Regions from separate parts of the Cobetia sp. LC6 genome, predicted to be linked through region 1. Evidence: predicted binding sites of a transcription regulator. Region 1 holds the regulator's gene; the other holds the start of a gene.

Region 1 (8,946 bases):
TCAAGGGCGCGGATGGACGGCCGATCTTCTTCAAGCTGGTGCGTTCCAGCACCCCGCCGGGCGAGCCGATCAAGCGCATCTCCACGCGCCGTCCCTACGACCCACCCTACGCCTCCTATACCGGCGATGAACGCGCGAGCATGCCCCACGATGACGCCGGGCGGCCGCGGGTCTATTACCGTCTGTGGCAGGAGCGCGCGACGATCCTGGCCAAGAATCATCTGCCCTATGCACTCAATGATGCTCGCTTCAAACGTTGGCAGGCGCTGTTCCTGACGCCGGATTACCCCGTGAATGACCTGCCGGATTACGACCTCAAGACGGCCTCGAATCCTTTCCTGACCTTCGAGGCCATTCCGGCCGAGTCACGCTATCGCTTCATGCTGGATGAGTCGCAGAACACCATCATGGGCTTCATCAAGGGGCCGGTCTGTCGCGGGCAGGTCGCGGTGGATGTGATCAATGATCACTTCTGGGTCGGTTTCACTGATCCGAAGATGTTCAGTCACCCGGAGGTGGAGCGCACCCTGGCCGAGGAAGGAAAGAACCTCAGTTTGCCCGCCGAGCAAAGCAGCAACGCGTTGCCTATCAGCTCCTGGATCAAGTTCGAGAGCAAGCAGACCGCCTATCTCAAGGCCAAACAGCGTCTGATGTCCCAGGCCTATCGCGATGGTGACCTGCGCCTGGATACGCGAGTGATGTGGGACGGCAGCGGCTGGGCCGACGGCCCTGGGCAGGGGCGCAACCCCAACGCGGCCCTGACCATCTATCGTCACTTCGACAATGCGGCGGTAATGAAGGGGCTGGTCGGTGGCGTACCCAAGACGGGCTGGATCATCGATTACCCGATGCTGGAGCGTATCCACTACCTGCTGGTCGCCGGCTTCGATGTCTACGGCAATCTCGGGCATCAGCTGGTCACTCGCCTGTACATGGACTTCCTGCGCATGGAGGGCGAGAACAACCTGTTGGTGCTGTTGCCGGCGGGCGAGCGCCAGGCGGTGCATGATAGCTGGTATCGCGACGTGAGCCCGGGGCTTGGGGGGCTGCTGTTCAAGAAACCGCCGCAGTTCGATGCGCCCAGTGACATTGTCTGGACACCGCAGGAGCTCTCGTCGCCGGACCAGGCCCGCCTTGGCCTGATGCGGCGCATGCAGGAGCGCCTCGCGCCGGAACTCGGGCATGAGCGCAGTCTGAGCAATGTCGAGGATGAGCATGTGCGACATGAGCTGCAGGCCCTCGCTGCGGTGCAGGGAGTCTCGGCCAGCCTGATGCCGGAGGTGACGATCGTCGCGCTGGAGGATGGCACTGATGACTCGCCACGCCTTTACAGCGTGCTGCGCAATTCCGCCCACGCCAACATCACCAGTCTGTTCGATGAGGAGGAAAACCGCCGTCCTGAGGAAGACACTCTCGATGTCTTGCGTGGCGTGGCGGGCGATTACCCGAATGCCTTCTGGCGATTGACGCCTGACACTCTGACGGGGCTGGCAGAGCGGGTGGCGGCACTCGAGACCGAAGAGGACTACCGCGCCCTGCAGGCCGATATCGGAGTGCGCCGGACTGATCCGCGCTTCTGGCAGTTCTCCGACAGCGTGCTGCGCGTCAACTATGCTGATCGCCCTGTCGAAGCGGGCCTGCTGGACTATAACCGCCTCGAGAACCGCTGATTGCCAGCGGGGCTTGAGCGGCCGAGACACGCTCTGTCGTCAGGGCTGTCTGGGTTGTCGAACTGTTTCGATGACTGACGACTGGCCTGTCAGAAAGCAGAAGCCCGCCACGCCCATTGCGTGGCGGGCTTCTGCCTTGTGTGGGACCGACATGGCGTCCTGCGGTAGATCAGCGCAGTGTCGCACCGCGTGATGTGCTGTCAGCAGGCGTCATCAGCGACCGCCCTGACACTCGCCCTCGGCCAGCTCGATCAGGCCATCCAGATGTAGGATATGCACCTCGCGGGCACGAATGTCGACCAGCCCCTGGGTCTGGAAGCGGGTCAGGATGCGGCTGATGGTTTCGACGGCCAGTCCCAGATAGTTGCCGATATCGGCGCGTGCCATCGAGAGGCGGAAGCTGTATGGCGAATAGCCTCGGCGACGGAAGCGCTGTGACAGGTTGACCAGGAAGCTCGCCAGCCGCTCATCGGCTGTCTTGCGTGACAGCAGCATCATCATGCGGCGATCTTCGTGCAATTCCTTGCTCAGGCTCTTGAACAGCTGGGTTCTCAGCTCAGGCATCTGCTCCGAGAGCGCATTGAGTCGGTCGAAGGGAATCTCGCAGACGGTGGTGGTCTCCAGCGCCACCGCGGTGCCGGGATAGCAATTGCTGTCGATGGCATCGAGTCCGGCCAGCTCGCTGGGCAGGTAGAAGCCGGTCAGCTGCTCCGTACCGCTGTTTTCATTGGTGATCTGCTTGAGGCTTCCGGAGCGCACCGTGAAGACGCAATCGAAGGCATCGCCCTGGGTGAAGAGGACTTCCCCTTTTCTGAGTGGCGCGCGACGGCGGATGATGGCGTCAAACTGGTCGATATCTTCCATGTTCAGTGCCAGTGGCAGGCACAGTGAACTCAGCGAACATGTCTGGCAGCGGGCTTCATGGGCGCGCAAGCGGTGTGATGCCTGTGCATTGGCCGTCATGGTGACTCTCCTGAGGAATGTCACCGCTACCCCTGGGGTAGGGCAGCGGGAGGGGTCTTTCGGGCGCAACGAACGGTGGGGCGGGGCCTTGTCGCCCGCCGCTGCACTGCTGAGCCGCAGTGTATCGAGCGGACAGAGTCTGAGCGCTCATCGGCCGAGGCAGCGCATTCCGTGACGCCATAATATTAGATTTTGTTAATTCATTATCCTGCCCAACCCATGGGCGTTGCAAGGTGTGTGAACTTTAGGCCTGGTTGACCCCGCGTGACCATACCGCGACGACCTGCCTCAGCCGAAGGCGCGAGTCAGTATGCAGTGACCAGCACTCAGGCATCAGTCGCTGGTCATCCGTCTCTGGCCATCTGGGCTCAGCCAGCTGCGCCGAGCAACAGGATCAGCGCGGCGGCCAGCGTCGCCAGTGCCAGAATGCCCCAGGCACGTGGCGCTGGTGTGTCAGGCTGACGTATGCCGTTGATGCGATGTTCCTGCATGGGGCCATCGCCTTCGCGCTCGTCGCTGTCAGCGCGCGAAAGACTGCCCAGCGCCAGCATGGCGAACAACACCAGGCTGCCCAGCGTGAGGGCCAGCACCCAGAGATTCCAGAACAGGGGGAGGCCAGTTGTCTCCAGCAGATTCATGTCGTGTCTCCTGAGGGGGTCTGTCATGGGCCACGGCTGGCGGTGTCGCTCGCAGGGGCGGCCTGCTGCAGGTAGGCGAGCAGAGCCGTGATTTCGGCAGTGCCACGCACGTCATTGGGGGCGGCGAGAATCTCGTCTTCCGCGTAGGGTACGCCCAGGCCTTGCAGGGCTCGCATGCGTGCCGCGATACCTTCGCCGCTCAACGCCCGCTCGAACAGCCACGGGTAGGCAGGCATCGCCGAACCCGGCACCTGACTGCGCGGGTCATGCAGATGCAGGCGCTGCCAGGCATCGTCATGCTGCGCAGGCAGCTGGCTCAAATCCGTCCCCCAGCGCTCGACGCCCCACAGCGAAGGGCGGTCGTAGAAACGTGCCCGGGTGGTCGTCGCATCGCCGTGGCGCGCCGTGTCGCCCGGTAGATAGCGCACCATGCGTGTGTGGCACTGCTGACAGCCCTCGCGTTGATAGATGCGCTGACCCTCCAGCGCCAGGGCGCTCAGCGGTTTGAGGTCTTCGGGCGCGCTGGCGAGACTGGGGTGAGCTCCAAGCGGCACCAGCTGGGCGAGGGCGCCGAGGCTCATGGTGAGCAGGCATAGTGCCGTCATCAGGCCGGCGTGACGTTCGAGCAGGACATGTCTCATGCGTAGTGCCCTCCCGAGGATGTGGCAGGGGGCGTGGCAGAGGGTGATGCAGGGTGTATGGCAGGCTGTGATGATGTCTTCCGCGAGCCGGACTTCGGGAGCTGGCGCTCATGAGCGGCTTGCCGTTCGCTCTTGTGGACAGCCAGGGTGCGCATCACGTTGAGGAGCATCAGCAGCATGCCGAGCGCCCAGCAGGCGAGCCCGCCCAGCGAGATCATCATCGGCATGCGGGCCGCTTCCAGCACCTCGCTCAGGGTGTATAGCGGTCTGCCGTCATCTGCCAGCACATGCCACATGCTGCCTTGAAGCAGCGTGGTGGCCCAGCTGGCGGCAATGCACAGCAGGGTGCCGATGATGGCCAGCAGGGCATGGGTCTTGAGCAGCGCGAGGGAGCGCATCGGGGGCAGCAGGTGATAGGCCATCACGATGGCGACTGTCGCGACCACCCCCAGGCTTGCTGCCGGCGACAGGCTGTTGGCGGCACTGAAGGCCAGGGCATTGAGGGTCGGCAGTGACAGCAGGCTGTATTCAAGAACCGCAAGGGCGAAGCTGACCAGAGCTGCCGCCAGCAGGCAGATCAGCGGATCCCGGCGCAATGAGTGCCAATCCTCCTTGAGTGTCATCAGGCCATTGAGGCTGAGTGCCAGCCCCGGTGCCAGCAGCAGGAGGCCCATCGCCATGCCCAGCGTCTGACTCCAGGCTGGCAGGGCGCTCGCGAACAGCAGCGGAGCACCTCCCCATGTCACCAGCAGCACCAGCATCCAGAAGCTGGTGGTCGCCAGCCGATGCGAGTGGAGCGGCCGCCGCGAGCGGCTCATCACCATGTGATGGAGCAAGGCAATGAGGCCGAATGCGAACATGCCGCCGGGGAGTGGCCCGGCCTGCCAGCGCTGAATCAGTGCCTCGAGGCTGCCCGTGAAGAGCGGTATCGATTCAAGCAGGCCGATCGGCACGCTGAGCGAGATCAGCACATGCTGCATCAACACCAGCATCAGGCCGGCGATGAAGTACCAGCAGGCCACCGGCAGGCGGCGCAGCGTGCGCTGTTCCAGTACCGTGAAGAAGACCCACGCCACGGCCAGCCAGACGAGGGTCATCAGTAGATCGACGAGCCAGGGGGCTTCGGCCATGTACTGGCCCGAGGAGTAGCCTGCGACAATCGCCAGTGCGCCGAGCGCGACCACGGCCTGCCAGCCGAGGAAGGTGAAATGCATCAGCTTGAGCGTGAAAGGGGGCAGTGCGATATCCGGTATCGCCGTCTCGGCGTCCGTGCGTGATTCGCGTTGCAGGACGCTGTGCATGGCGATGGAGTAACCACCGGCGATCACTGCCGAGCCGCCCAGACCGTAGAGCAGCAGGTGATGTTGCAAGGGAGCGAGGCGGCCGTAGCTCAGCCAGGCCACTTCCGGCCCCAGCGAGGGCCATAGCCAGATGAGGTTGAGCCATACGGCCAGACAGAGGCTGAGCAGGCCCCAGATGACGGCCATGCGAGCGAAATCATGGCGTACGTGATGATGATGGTTCACGCAGGGTTGGCAGGCCGAAGCCTCAAGAGCTGTACGCATATCACGACCTCGTCGGCAGTGGGCGAAAGCGCAGTGCTGGTGGTGACGGTGCTGGAAGCGGCGCTGCGGGAGCGGCCATATCACCGACGCCACTGTTCAGGGCGGCAGAGCTGGCGCTGAGCGATATCACGCGCGACCATGACCGACTGACAGGCCATCCCTCGCGCTGGAATGCAGCGTTTACCCCTCATCGGTTCCAGCGTTGTCTGGCGCGAGCCGTACGAGATCAACAGGAGAATTTCGCTTGCCCGCCGTCACTTCATCATCGGACGAAGATGCCAATGCGTCCAATACGGCTGAGGTCCCCAGCCCCTACGCCGAGGAAGGCTTTCGTGTCGCCAGCCTGGCCGACGTCGCCTTGGAGCTTGCTGCTCGCCAGACCATGTCCCACGACGCGCTGGCAGCGCGAGGGCCATGGCGAGGCTGGCTGGTGGAGCTTGGGCCTCTCGAGATCCATGGACGGCCTGAGCGTGCCCTGCTGTTGCATGCCCACGGTGCCGGTGCCGGGCGTGAGACCGACTTCCATCAACGGTTCGCTGCTGCCTGCCTGGCGCATGACATGGCATGGCTGGCATTCGATTTCAGCTATCTCGTCAGGATGCGCTGCGAGCGTCGCCGCAGACCGCCACCCCGGCTGCCCGGGCTGATCGAGGAGATGGCGCGCTGGTGTCAGGCGCTGATGGCGTGTGTGGCAGACGTCGACTGCTTGCGGACGCTGCCCTGGCTGGTTGGCGGCAAGTCGATGGGCAGTCGTGTGGCCTCTCATCTGCTGGTGGAATTGGCCCAGGCGGCGCATGCGCCGTTGCCGGTCGGGTGGTACGCGCTGGGCTATCCCTTCCATCCCACGGGCAAGCCCGACAAGTTGCGCATCGACCATCTGCCGGCTATCCCGATGGCGGGTGTGATCTGTCAGGGCAGCCGCGATCCCTTCGGCACTCGAGAGGAAGTGACGGCATATCCGTTGCCGGAAAGCCTCACCTTGCATTGGCTGAATGATGGCGAACATGATTTCAAACCACGAAAAGTGAGTGGCGAGACTCGTGAAGGACTGATTTCGCGTGCGGCGCAGGCCTTGGCCCATCACCCGGCATTGGGTGGAAAGCGGCAGTGAATCATCATTATTCGAGGGGCATTACCCAGGCCTTCGATGGCGACAGCGGCATGTCAGAATGATGACGCAACGCTGATGTTTACTGGCCTGCAGGCAAGATGCAGCGGGAAAGTCCTGTCTTATCAATACTCTGTCGCGGGCGATTGCTGAAATTGCGCGTAAAAAAAGTATTGACTCATGGGCCGGATTCCGTAGAATGCAGCGCCAACGAGACAGGGGTGGTTAGCTCAGTTGGTAGAGCACCAGCCTTACAAGCTGGGGGTCACTGGTTCGAACCCAGTACCACCCACCATTTGAAAAAAGTCATTGCTTTTCAAAGCGTTACTTGATTAAATGGCCTGGTTCGTTAGCAGAAGCAAGCGTTTGTCGTGGACCGGTAGTTCAGTTGGTTAGAATGCCGGCCTGTCACGCCGGAGGTCGCGGGTTCGAGTCCCGTCCGGTCCGCCATTCTCGTTTGTCATGCGCCCGATGTTGAGTTGTTCTGAAGTGGACCGGTAGTTCAGTTGGTTAGAATGCCGGCCTGTCACGCCGGAGGTCGCGGGTTCGAGTCCCGTCCGGTCCGCCATCAGAATCGCGAGATATCACCGCTGCTTGCAGCAAAGATCGTTTGTGTTGGGTGATTAGCTCAGTTGGTTAGAGCACAAGCTTCACATGCTTGGGGTCACTGGTTCGAATCCAGTATCACCCACCAATGCGGACCGGTAGTTCAGTTGGTTAGAATGCCGGCCTGTCACGCCGGAGGTCGCGGGTTCGAGTCCCGTCCGGTCCGCCATTCGATCTACAAGAATTCGTGAAACCCGAGCTTTCGAGCTCGGGTTTTTGCGTTTCTGGCTGTCGAAAAGTCTTCAGTACTGATCCAGCCTCGCTTGTCTCCCGTTCTTGCCTCTCTACGTCTCGACCTGGCCCTGTTCCCGGCTTGTCGGCCTTCTCGGTGGACATCGCGACGCTCCCCTCCCCCCGTTGATGGGTATCCTGCACGGTTTTCCCCTCGCTGCTGTCATCTCTGGTCTCATTCGCGATGTGGCCTTTGGGAGTATTGAGCCCGGGGCGCGATGCTCTACACTGGGATCACTCGTTTCATACGACCGTTTGCCATCTAACCTCAGCCGTTGATGTCCTGACGACCTGTTACTGCTGATGGCCATGACTCATGAGTGTTGCTGATGAGAATGGCGGCGGCGCGATACAACAATGATTGTCCGAGGTGCTCGAGACAGCCAAGGAGAGACCGCAATGACTGCCTATCCGAATATCTTCCGTCCGCTGACGTTGGGCCATATCACGCTCAAGAACCGTGTGCTGATGGGCTCCATGCACACGGGGCTTGAGGAGACTCCCAATGGCTTCGCGCGCCTGGCGGCGTTCTATCGTGAGCGTGCACGCCATGGTGTGGCGCTGATCGTCACGGGCGGTATCGCGCCGAACGCGGAAGGGGCTGTCATGCAGGGGGCCGCGAAGCTGACCACCCCGGAGGAGGCGGAGCACCATCGCGAGGTCACCGAGGCGGTGCACGCCGAGGATGGGCGCATCTGTCTGCAGATCCTTCACGCGGGGCGTTATGCCTACTCACCGGATCAGGTCGCGCCCTCGGCGATTCAGGCGCCGATCAACCCCTTCACGCCACGCGCGCTGAGCACCTCGGAGGTCAAGGAGCAGATCGCCGACTACGTGCGCTGTGCCAGCCTGGCACGCGAGGCCGGCTATGACGGCGTCGAGGTGATGGGCTCAGAAGGCTATTTCATCAACCAGTTCATCTGTCGGCGCACCAATCAGCGCGAGGATGAGTACGGTGGCAGCTTCGAGAATCGCATCCGCCTGGCGGTGGAGATCGTCGCCGGTATCCGTGCCGCGCTGGGTGAGGACTTCCTGATCATCTATCGCCTCTCGATGCTGGATCTGGTCGACGAGGGCAGCACCTGGGATGAAGTGGTTGCGCTCGGCAAGGCCATCGAGGCGGCGGGGGCGAGCCTGATCAATACCGGCATCGGCTGGCATGAGGCGCGTGTGCCGACCATCGTCACCAGCGTGCCGCGCGCTGTCTTCACCGGGCTGACCCAGCGCATGAAGCAGGAGCTCAGCCTGCCGCTGATCACCACCAATCGCATCAACATGCCTGAGGTTGCCGAGTCGGTGCTGGCCGAGGGCCATGCCGACATGGTGTCGATGGCGCGACCGTTCCTGGCGGATCCGCAATGGGTCAGCAAGGCCAAGGCGGACGATGCTGCCATCATCAATACCTGCATCGCCTGCAACCAGGCGTGTCTCGATCACACCTTCCAGATGAAGCTGACCTCTTGCCTGGTCAATCCGCGCGCCTGTCATGAAACCGAGATGGTGATCGAGCCCGCGCGACATGAG
Region 2 (8,946 bases), 230 kb from region 1:
CATGCCAACCTGCACCGCGATCAGGGCCTGATCGACAAGTTCTGGAATCCGTTCGTGGCCGCCTGGTTCCCGGAAGGCAAGGATGACCCCGACGTCACCCTGCTGGAGATCTCGGTGCAATCCGGCGAGCACTGGAAGGCCAAGGAGAGCAAGGCCTATCAGCTCTACGAGGTGGCGCGCGCCAACCTCGACAGGGACCACACCCCGAACATGGGCGAGAACGAGAAATTCGGCACGGTGTAAGCAGAAGCCCGAGCCCGTCATGGAGAGCTCTTCATAGAGAGCGCTTTGCAGTGCCCGCGTGAGGCTTCACGCACACGGCCATGCCAGACACGACAACGCCAGCCCTCGGGCTGGCGTTGTCGTGTCTGGCAGCCTGCCGTTTCCAGCAGGCCTGGCGTCGGTGGTGAGGATTCGGGTCAGCGAACGCCTCAGGCCTTCATGTCGAGCACGATGCGCCCCTCGATCTTGCCGTCGATCATGCGCCCGAAGATGTCATTGATGTCCTCGAGCTTGCCGGTCTGCACGGTGGCGGCGACCTTGCCTTCCGCGGCGAAGTCCAGCGCCTCCTGCAGGTCCTGACGCGTGCCGACGATGGAGCCACGCACCGTGATGCCATTGAGCACGGTGGAGAAGATCGGCAGCGGGAAGTCCCCCGGCGGCAGGCCGTTGAGCACCAGGGTGCCGCCACGGCGCAGCATGTTCTGGGCCTGATCGAAGGCCTTGGGCGACACCGCCGTTACCAGCGCCCCATGCGCGCCACCGATGTCGCGCTTGATGACGGCTGCCGGGTCTTCCTTCATGGCATTGACGGTCACGGTAGCGCCCAGTCGGCGGGCCAGCCCCAGCTTGGCATCATCCACATCCACCGCCGCCACGTTCAGGCCCATGGCGCGTGCATACTGCACCGCCATGTGTCCCAGCCCGCCGATGCCCGAGATTACCACCCACTGGCCGGGGCGGGTGTCGGTCATCTTGAGGCCCTTGTAGACCGTGACCCCGGCACACAGCACCGGCGCGACCTCCACGAAGCCCACGCTGTCCGGCAGTCGGCCGACGTAGCCGGCGTCCGCCAGCGTGAACTGGGCGAAGCCGCCATTCACCGAGTAGCCGGTGTTCTGCTGGCTCTCGCACAGCGTCTCCCAGCCGCCCAGGCAATGCTCGCAGTGGCCGCAGGCCGAGTAGAGCCAGGGCACTCCGACACGATCGCCTTCCTTGACGTGGGTGACGCCCTCGCCCACCGCCGCGATGGTGCCGACGCCCTCATGGCCGGGAATGAACGGTGGATTGGGTTTCACCGGCCAGTCGCCATGCGCGGCGTGCAGGTCGGTATGACAGACCCCGGAGGCGGCGACCTCGACCAGAATCTCGCCACGCCCCGGTCGCGGTACCGCGACCTCCTCGATCACCAGCGGTGCACCGAATTCACGTACCACGGCGGCTTTCATGCTGCTATCCATGACGTACTCCTCATCCATTGAAGACTGACGGATATTCAAGACTGACGGATATTCAAGACAGACGAACCAGCAAAGTTGCGGCGGAGAGTTGCGCCGGTGAGTGTGGGCTGGCGCCTGCATGCGCCAGCGCCTATGCCTGCACTCAGACCAGCGCGAAGCTTGCCTTTCCATTGAAACCAGACGCAGCGCTTCCTGCCCTGCGCCAGATCAAGCAATCGGATCTGGCGCGGGCATCGATGTCATTTTCTCAATCAGGAATCGCGGGAGGCGTGCAGCGCTACCAGTGGCGGTGGCACTGCCAGCCAGGCCTAGAAGAAGCCGAGCGGATTGATGTCGTAGCTGACCAGCAGGTTCTTGGTCTGCTGGTAGTGCTCCAGTGCCATCTTGTGGGTCTCGCGACCGACACCGGATTTCTTGTAGCCACCGAAGGCGGCATGGGCGGGATACTGGTGGTAGCAGTTGGTCCACACGCGACCGGCCTGGATGCCACGGCCCATGCGGAAGGCGACGTTCATGTCGCGACTCCAGACGCCGGCGCCGAGACCGAATTCGGTGTCATTGGCGATGGCCAACGCCTCGGCCTCGTCACGGAAGGTGGTGACGGCCACCACCGGCCCGAAGATCTCCTCCTGGAAGACACGCATCGAGTTGTTGCCCTTGAGCAGGGTCGGCTGGATGTAATAGCCGTTGGCCAGCTCGTTCTCCAGCTGCTCGCTGCTGCCACCGGTGAGCACCTCGGCACCTTCCTCGCGGGCGACATCCATGTAGGACATGATCTTGTCGAACTGCTCGCGGGAGGCCTGGGCGCCGACCTGCACGTCGGTGTCCAACGGGTTGCCGCGCTTGATGGTCTTCACGCGCTCCATCACCCGGGCCATGAAGTCGTCGTAGATGCTTTCCTGGATCAGGGCGCGTGATGGGCAGGTACACACCTCGCCCTGATTGAAGAACGCCAGCACCAGGCCTTCGGCGGCCTTGTCGATGAACTCGGGTTCGGCATTCATGATGTCGGCGAAGTAGATGTTGGGCGACTTGCCGCCCAGCTCCACCGTGGAGGGGATGATGCTGTCGGCGGCGCACTTGAGAATGTGCGAGCCCACCGGGGTGGAGCCGGTGAAGGCGATCTTGGCGATGCGCTTGCTGGTCGCCAGTGCCTGACCGGCCTCGGCGCCATAGCCGTTGACGATATTGAGCACGCCCGCCGGCAGCAGGTCACCGACCAGCTCCGCGAGCACCAGAATCGAGGCCGGAGTCTGTTCCGCCGGCTTGAGCACCACGCAGTTGCCGGCCGCCAGCGCCGGGCCGAGCTTCCAGGCCGCCATCAGGATCGGGAAGTTCCACGGGATGATCTGCCCGACCACGCCCAGCGGCTCATGGAAATGATAGGAGACGGTATTGGCATCGATGTCCGCCGCGGTACCTTCCTGGGAGCGCAGGCAACCAGCGAAGTAACGGAAGTGGTCCGCCGCCAGCGGAATATCGGCGTTGAGCGTCTCGCGCACCGCCTTGCCGTTGTCCCAGGTCTCGGCGACAGCCAGCATCTCGAGGTTCTGCTCGATGCGATCCGCGATCTTGAGCAGGATGTTGGAGCGCTCCTGCACCGAGGTCTTGCCCCAGGCAGCGGCTGCCTTGTGGGCCGCGTCCAGCGCGAGATCGATATCCTCCGCACTCGAACGCGGGATACGGCAGAAGGCCTCGCCCGTCACCGGGCTGACATTGTCGAAGTACTCACCCTTCACCGGCTCGACGAAGCGACCGCCGATATAGTTGCCGTAGATATCCTTGAACGTGACCAGCGCATCGGCGCTGCCCGGGGAGGCGTAGATCATGGCGAACTCCTGTTGGCCCGATTCACGAGTGGCGCTCGTGATCGACGGCCTGTTGTTGTCGTTGCTGCAAGGTCGTTGTCGTTGCTGAAAAATCCGTTGTTGTTGTCGTTGCTGCAAGGTCGTTGTCGTTGCTGAAAAATCCGTTGTCGTTGTCGAGAAGTCGTTGTCGTGTCAGCGAAACGCCTGTGTTGGCCCTTCTGCAGTGGCCCCGTTGGAGCTGACCCGCTTCCCGATCCAACAAGCGGTTCTTGATCAGGTGACTCTCACAGTCTTGACCACCGACGCCGATCGCGACATGCCCCCATGGGTGGAGACCGTCTCATCCCTTGGGAGGAGAAAAGCGAGGAGACACGAACGAAGAGAGGAAAGAGAGTAGAGAAGAGAAAAGGGAAAGGGGAAAGCGAAAAGAGCGCCGGAAGGAAATCAGGCTGGCCCGCCCGCCATACCGCGAAGGCCGCAAGGCACGACACCACGCCGTGACGTTATGCTCAGGGTAGCTGTTATCAGCAAGGTCATGATCAGGAAAGTCATGATGAGGATCGTCATGCTCAAGATTTCGCCCGTTACCGGCCAGGAGCCACCATGTACCGTCTGTTGATCGCGGATGACCATCCGCTGTTCCGTGATGCCATCAGTCGTACCCTGAGTCTGAGCGTCGCTGACGCCTCGGCGTCGCCCTACGAGCTGCTGCAGGCCGCCAGTCTCGCCGAAACGCTCAGCCTCATCGATGTGCACGCCGATAACCTCGACCTGCTGCTGCTGGATCTCGACCTGCCCGACAGCCACGGTCTGGAAGGCTTGAGGCGATTGCGCCAGGAGGCAGACTGGCTGCCGGTGGCGATTCTCTCCGCCCACGAGGCACGCGAGACGGTGCTGGAGGCCTTGTCACTCGGCGCGGTGGGCTACCTCTCCAAGTCGAGCTCGGCGGAGGTATTGCGCGAGGCGCTCGCGCGCATGCTGGCCGGAGAGGTCCATGTGCCTGCCCGCCTGATGCGCACCGCCCCGCGGCCGGCACAGGCGAGTCAGTCGGCTTTCTTACCCTCATCAACCTCAGCTTCGGCCTCAGCGCCAGTGCCACCGCCTCAACTCGCGCCGAGCCTCAGTGAAGCGGAATTCGCGCAGCGCTGGCAGACCCTCACCACCAAGCAGCGCGGCGTGCTGGAGCGCATGGTGCTGGGTGAATCCAACAAGATGATCGCCTGGCAGCTGGGCGTGGCCGAGACCACCGTCAAATCGCATGTCTCCGCCATTCTGCACAAGCTGGGGGTCGCCAGCCGGGTACAGGCGATCCTGCTGGCCAGCCACGCCCTGCCTGCCGTATCTGACGCGAGCGCACCCACTCCACAACGCGCAACGCCCCGCCGAGGCGCTAATGAGTGAGGCGCACAGCGGGGCGTTTCATGGGCCTGCTACCCACAGGACTCTTGCCTCTCACAAGGGCACAGACACTGGGACATAGGGCTTGGGACATAGAGCCTGGAACATAGACCCTGGAACATAGGCCTTACATCAGCTCGCCGACCAGCACATAGCCATTGAGCAGGATGATGATCGCCGCGACCAGCACCCCGATGGCCGTCACCCAGTGACGGTTGACCAGGTCTCCCATCAGGCGGCGATTGGCGGTGAACATCAACAGCGGCACCAGCGCGAAGGGAATCCCGAAGCTGAGTACCACCTGGCTTGCGACCAGCACCTGCTGCTCCGGCAACTCCATCAGGATGATGGCGATGGCCGGCGCCATGGTGATCACGCGGCGCAGCCACATCGGTATGCGGAAGTTGACGAAGCCCTGCATCACCACCTGACCGGACAGGGTGCCGACGATGGAGGAGGACAGCCCCGCCAGCAGCAGCGTGAAGCCGAAGATAAGGCTCGCCGCATCCTGCCCCATCAACGGTGACAGCAGCTTGTAGCTCTCGGTGATGGAAGCCACGCCGGTCTCGCCGTTGCCGTGGAAGACCTTGGCGGCCAGCACCAGCATCGCCATGTTGATCAAGCCAGCCAGCGCCATGCCGATGATGACATCCAGACGGTAGTAGCCCATCACGCGACGACGCTGCCCGCTGTCACGCACCCGGATGCGATTCTGGGACAGCGCGGAATGCAGGTAGATGACATGGGGCATCACGGTGGCACCGAGGATGCCGGCCGCCAGGAAGATGGCGTGGCTATCCGGGAAGCTCGGCGACAGCAAGCCATAGATGATCGGCTCCACCGGCGGACGGCTGAGGATGATCTCGAGCAGGAAGCCCGCCGAGACCGCCAGTATCATCGCGCCGATGATCATTTCCATCATGCGGAAGCCGAAACGCTGCATCACCAGCACCGCATAGGTGATGGCGCCGGTCAGCAGCGCCCCTTCCAGCATGCTGAGCCCGAACAGCAGATTGAAGGCCAGCGCCGCCCCCAGGAATTCAGCCAGATCGGTCGCGATGGCGACGATCTCCGCCTGCACCCAGAAGGCCCATACCACCGGACGCGGGAAGCGTTCACGGATGACCTCGGCCAGATTCTTGCCGGTCGCCAGCCCCAGCCGTGCGGACAGGGTCTGGATCAACATCGCCATCAGATTGGCCCACAGCACCACCCACAACAGGGCGTAGCCATAACGGGAACCGGCCTCGATGTTGGTCGCGAAGTTGCCCGGGTCGATATAGGCGACGGCAGCGATCATCGCCGGGCCGAGGAAAGGCAAGGCGCGGCGCAGGCGGCCAGCGACACGGACAGGGGGAGCTGTGCGCACACCACCGGCAGCAGAGGCTTCGCCTTCGCTGCCCAGTGACACGCTTGCGGCATGACGTACGGATTTATCGGACATGACATTCAGCATGGGGGGAAAACCTGCCAGATCAATGACCCGCGAACAGATAAGGAAATATGCGGGAGGCTATGTGACAAGCATACACGCCAAACGCCATTGATTCTCATTAAAAACAAGCGTGATGTCCGATAGGCACCGTCAATCGCCCCTGTGACGGACGCCTATTTGCCATTGTCTTTCTCAGCGCTCCCTCCCAGCCCCTTCTTGTGCCCCCTTAATCTCTTTCCAGCGCTCTCTTGCCTCCCCCTTTACAGCATCTCTTGCAGCACTTCTTCCAGCACTTCCGTGAGCGGCTAGCGACAATTGACCAGCAACTGGCGCAGACGCAGCGGCTTGACCGGCTTGAGCAGAAAGCCGAAACCGAGCGCGCGCGCCCTGGCCTTGAGCGGTGCCGAGTGGTCCGCGCTGATCACCACCACCGGCAACCCCGGCCAGCGTTGTCGCAGGCGTTGCGCCTGCTTGAGGCCATCAGGCTGCCCTTCGCCGAGCTGATGATCGACGATCAAGATCTGCGGCGCGGCCATGGCCTGCTGCAACAGCACCTCGGCATCATCGGCGCAGTGGACACTCGCGCCCCAGCCCCCGAGCAAAGACTGCATGCCGGCGCATACCTCTCGATCATCCTCGACCACCCAGATAACGGTATCGAGCAGCGGCTGCGCGAGCGGTGACACACAAGGCTGGCCGGGAGAAGAGGCATCAGCCGCTGACCCCACCATACTGGCAGACTGACGGATCGGCACGCGGACCGCGAAGACAGCGCCGCGCCCCGGTGTGCTGGTCAGCGACAAGGGATGCTCCAGCAGGCCGGTGATGCGCTTGACGATCGCCAGCCCCAGCCCGAGGCCGCGCTGCTCGTTGTCCTGGCGCGGCGCCAGACGCCGGAATTCCTGAAAGACCACCTCGCGCTGATGCTCGGCGATGCCGGGGCCGTTGTCGGCCACGGTGATCTCCAGCCAGTCACCACGGCGACGACATCCCAGCAGCACACGCCCGCGTGCCCGGCCATCCGGTACATGGCGCAGCGCGTTGCTCAGGAAGTTGCGCACCACTCGTGCCAGCAGCTGCAGGTCCGACGCGATACTCAGATGGCTGGCCACGTAATGCAGCTCGAGCCCACGGGCGGCACCCAGCTGGCGATATTCCTCGGCGAGCACATCCAGAAGCTCACGCACTGGGAAGACGGCGACATCCGCCGTCAGCACGCCGGCATCCAGCCGCGAGATATCGACCAGCGTGCCCAGCAGACTTTCGACATCTGACAGCGAGCGCCCCAGCCGCGCCACCAGCTCGACGGGCGTAGAGACGCCCGGCGAAGTGTCGCCCAGCGAAGCGTCGCCCAGCGAAGCGTCGCCCAGCAAAGCGTCGCCCGGCGTGGCGTCGCTCTGCAGGGATTGATTCATCTCCAGCCTCACCAGTTGCTCTTCCAGGGTGCTTGTGAACAACCGGGCGGCATTCAGGGGTTGCAGCAGGTCATGGCTGATGGCGGCGAGAAAGCGGGTCTTGGAGTGATTGGCCGCCTCGGCGGCGGCCTTGGCGGCGGTGAGGCGTCGATTGAGCGCTCCCAGCTCATCGAGGGTGCGATGCAGGGCATCGGTACGCTCGCGCACCTGATCCGCCAGCAGTACCGCATGCTCGAAGGCGGCGTAGGGCGCGCTCGGTGAAGGGCTGCTGGATTCGACCCGCTCGATCAGCGCGGCGTTGATCTTCTCCAGCTGGCGATTGCGCGCCTTGAGGGCGACGAGTTCGGCGCCTTGAGCGTCCGTCTCGGTCAGCGGCGTATCAGGCGACATCCTCTCCTCCCATGACGTCGGCAACCGACCGGCGCTGGCCGATCACCACGCCGGTGAAGGTCTGGTTGATGTGCATGCCGTGATACTGCTCACCATAGGTATTGAAGCCGATCACCCGATGCCGCCTGAGCATCCGTGAGGCCTCATCCTCCAGCGCCAGCGCCTCGATCTCCATGCGTCGCAGGAAGCAGTCGCAGCCGATGGTCAGCGCGGGCGGCCCCAGGCGCGCCTCCACCTCGGCCAATCGCTGCTCGAGCTGCTCGAGAATCGGCGCGGCCTGCATGGCGGTAAGCACGATGCCGGTCTCCACCGCACAGTAGAAACTCAGGCTGGCATCGTCATTCACACGCTGGATGGAGCGCACGTAATGCGCCTCGCCGATGCGCACCGCCAGCGGGCAACGCGCGAAGACCGCCTCCTCCAGCACTTCGGGCGCGACGCCGGCCAGCCTGGCGTACTCCTCGGCGGCGGGCTCGGCATTCAGCTCCAGCACACGGCGCGAATCACGGTCCACTGCCGTCACCACGAGCTTGTCGACCAGCGGCGTGAGGTGATGGGTGCTGATGACCTCGAACGGCAGCCGCGTGTTGATCACCACCACGACCGCCGCCTGATCATGAAAGACGCCGTCGGCGTAGACATAGGTGTGCGACAGGCGATTGTCATCCCCGGCGGAGCCACCGAAGGCGGGAATGCTGCCCAGCGCCGCATCCAGCGTCGCCAGTACCTGCTCCTCGCTGCTCGAGAGCCCATCGAGCAGCGTCAGCGCGAAGCTGTTGCCCATCACCGGCGCCACGGCCTGTTCGCGACAGCGCGCCAGCAGCTCATCACTCAGTGCCTGGGCACGCGGAAGATCGAAGCCGCTCAGATCATCGATCAGCACCTGTGCCAGCGCGAAGTCACTGCGCGCCAAGCCGATGGCGGTGATGGAGCCGCGTGCATAGCCCTCGGGCGTGATCTCGCCGGCAGTGGTGCAACCACTCACCGGCACCTCGCCGAAAGTGGCGGCCAGCGCCTGGCCCAGTGCCGCCAGCGGATAA

What was found. Region 1 encodes FNR, which switches genes on or off when oxygen is low (the NO sensors DNR and NnrR bind a similar motif). Its sites were predicted from a motif close to TTGATNTANATCAA; they were not measured.
Region 2: the regulator FNR is predicted to act here: its motif matches at 1,658-1,671, upstream of adhP (alcohol dehydrogenase AdhP).

The regions. Positions count from the first base shown of each region.
Region 1 is NZ_JASSPL010000002.1:237,404-246,349, reverse strand. Features, by position in the region: gene QQF40_RS04375 (fatty acid cis/trans isomerase) at 1-1,670, shown strand, start outside; gene fnr (fumarate/nitrate reduction transcriptional regulator Fnr) at 1,884-2,633, opposite strand; gene QQF40_RS04365 (hypothetical protein) at 3,002-3,271, opposite strand; gene QQF40_RS04360 (cbb3-type cytochrome c oxidase subunit II) at 3,295-3,912, opposite strand; gene QQF40_RS04355 (cbb3-type cytochrome c oxidase subunit I) at 3,909-5,399, opposite strand; gene QQF40_RS04350 (alpha/beta family hydrolase) at 5,722-6,588, shown strand; tRNA gene QQF40_RS04345 (tRNA-Val) at 6,805-6,880, shown strand; tRNA gene QQF40_RS04340 (tRNA-Asp) at 6,959-7,035, shown strand; tRNA gene QQF40_RS04335 (tRNA-Asp) at 7,077-7,153, shown strand; tRNA gene QQF40_RS04330 (tRNA-Val) at 7,203-7,279, shown strand; tRNA gene QQF40_RS04325 (tRNA-Asp) at 7,284-7,360, shown strand; gene QQF40_RS04320 (NADPH-dependent 2,4-dienoyl-CoA reductase) at 7,822-8,946, shown strand, end outside.
Region 2 is NZ_JASSPL010000002.1:6,780-15,725, forward strand. Features, by position in the region: gene QQF40_RS03425 (pyridoxamine 5'-phosphate oxidase family protein) at 1-243, shown strand, start outside; gene adhP (alcohol dehydrogenase AdhP) at 432-1,460, opposite strand; gene exaC (acetaldehyde dehydrogenase ExaC) at 1,769-3,289, opposite strand; gene QQF40_RS03440 (response regulator) at 3,872-4,669, shown strand; gene QQF40_RS03445 (Nramp family divalent metal transporter) at 4,794-6,110, opposite strand; gene QQF40_RS03450 (ATP-binding response regulator) at 6,407-7,906, opposite strand; gene nosP (nitric oxide-sensing protein NosP) at 7,896-8,946, opposite strand, start outside.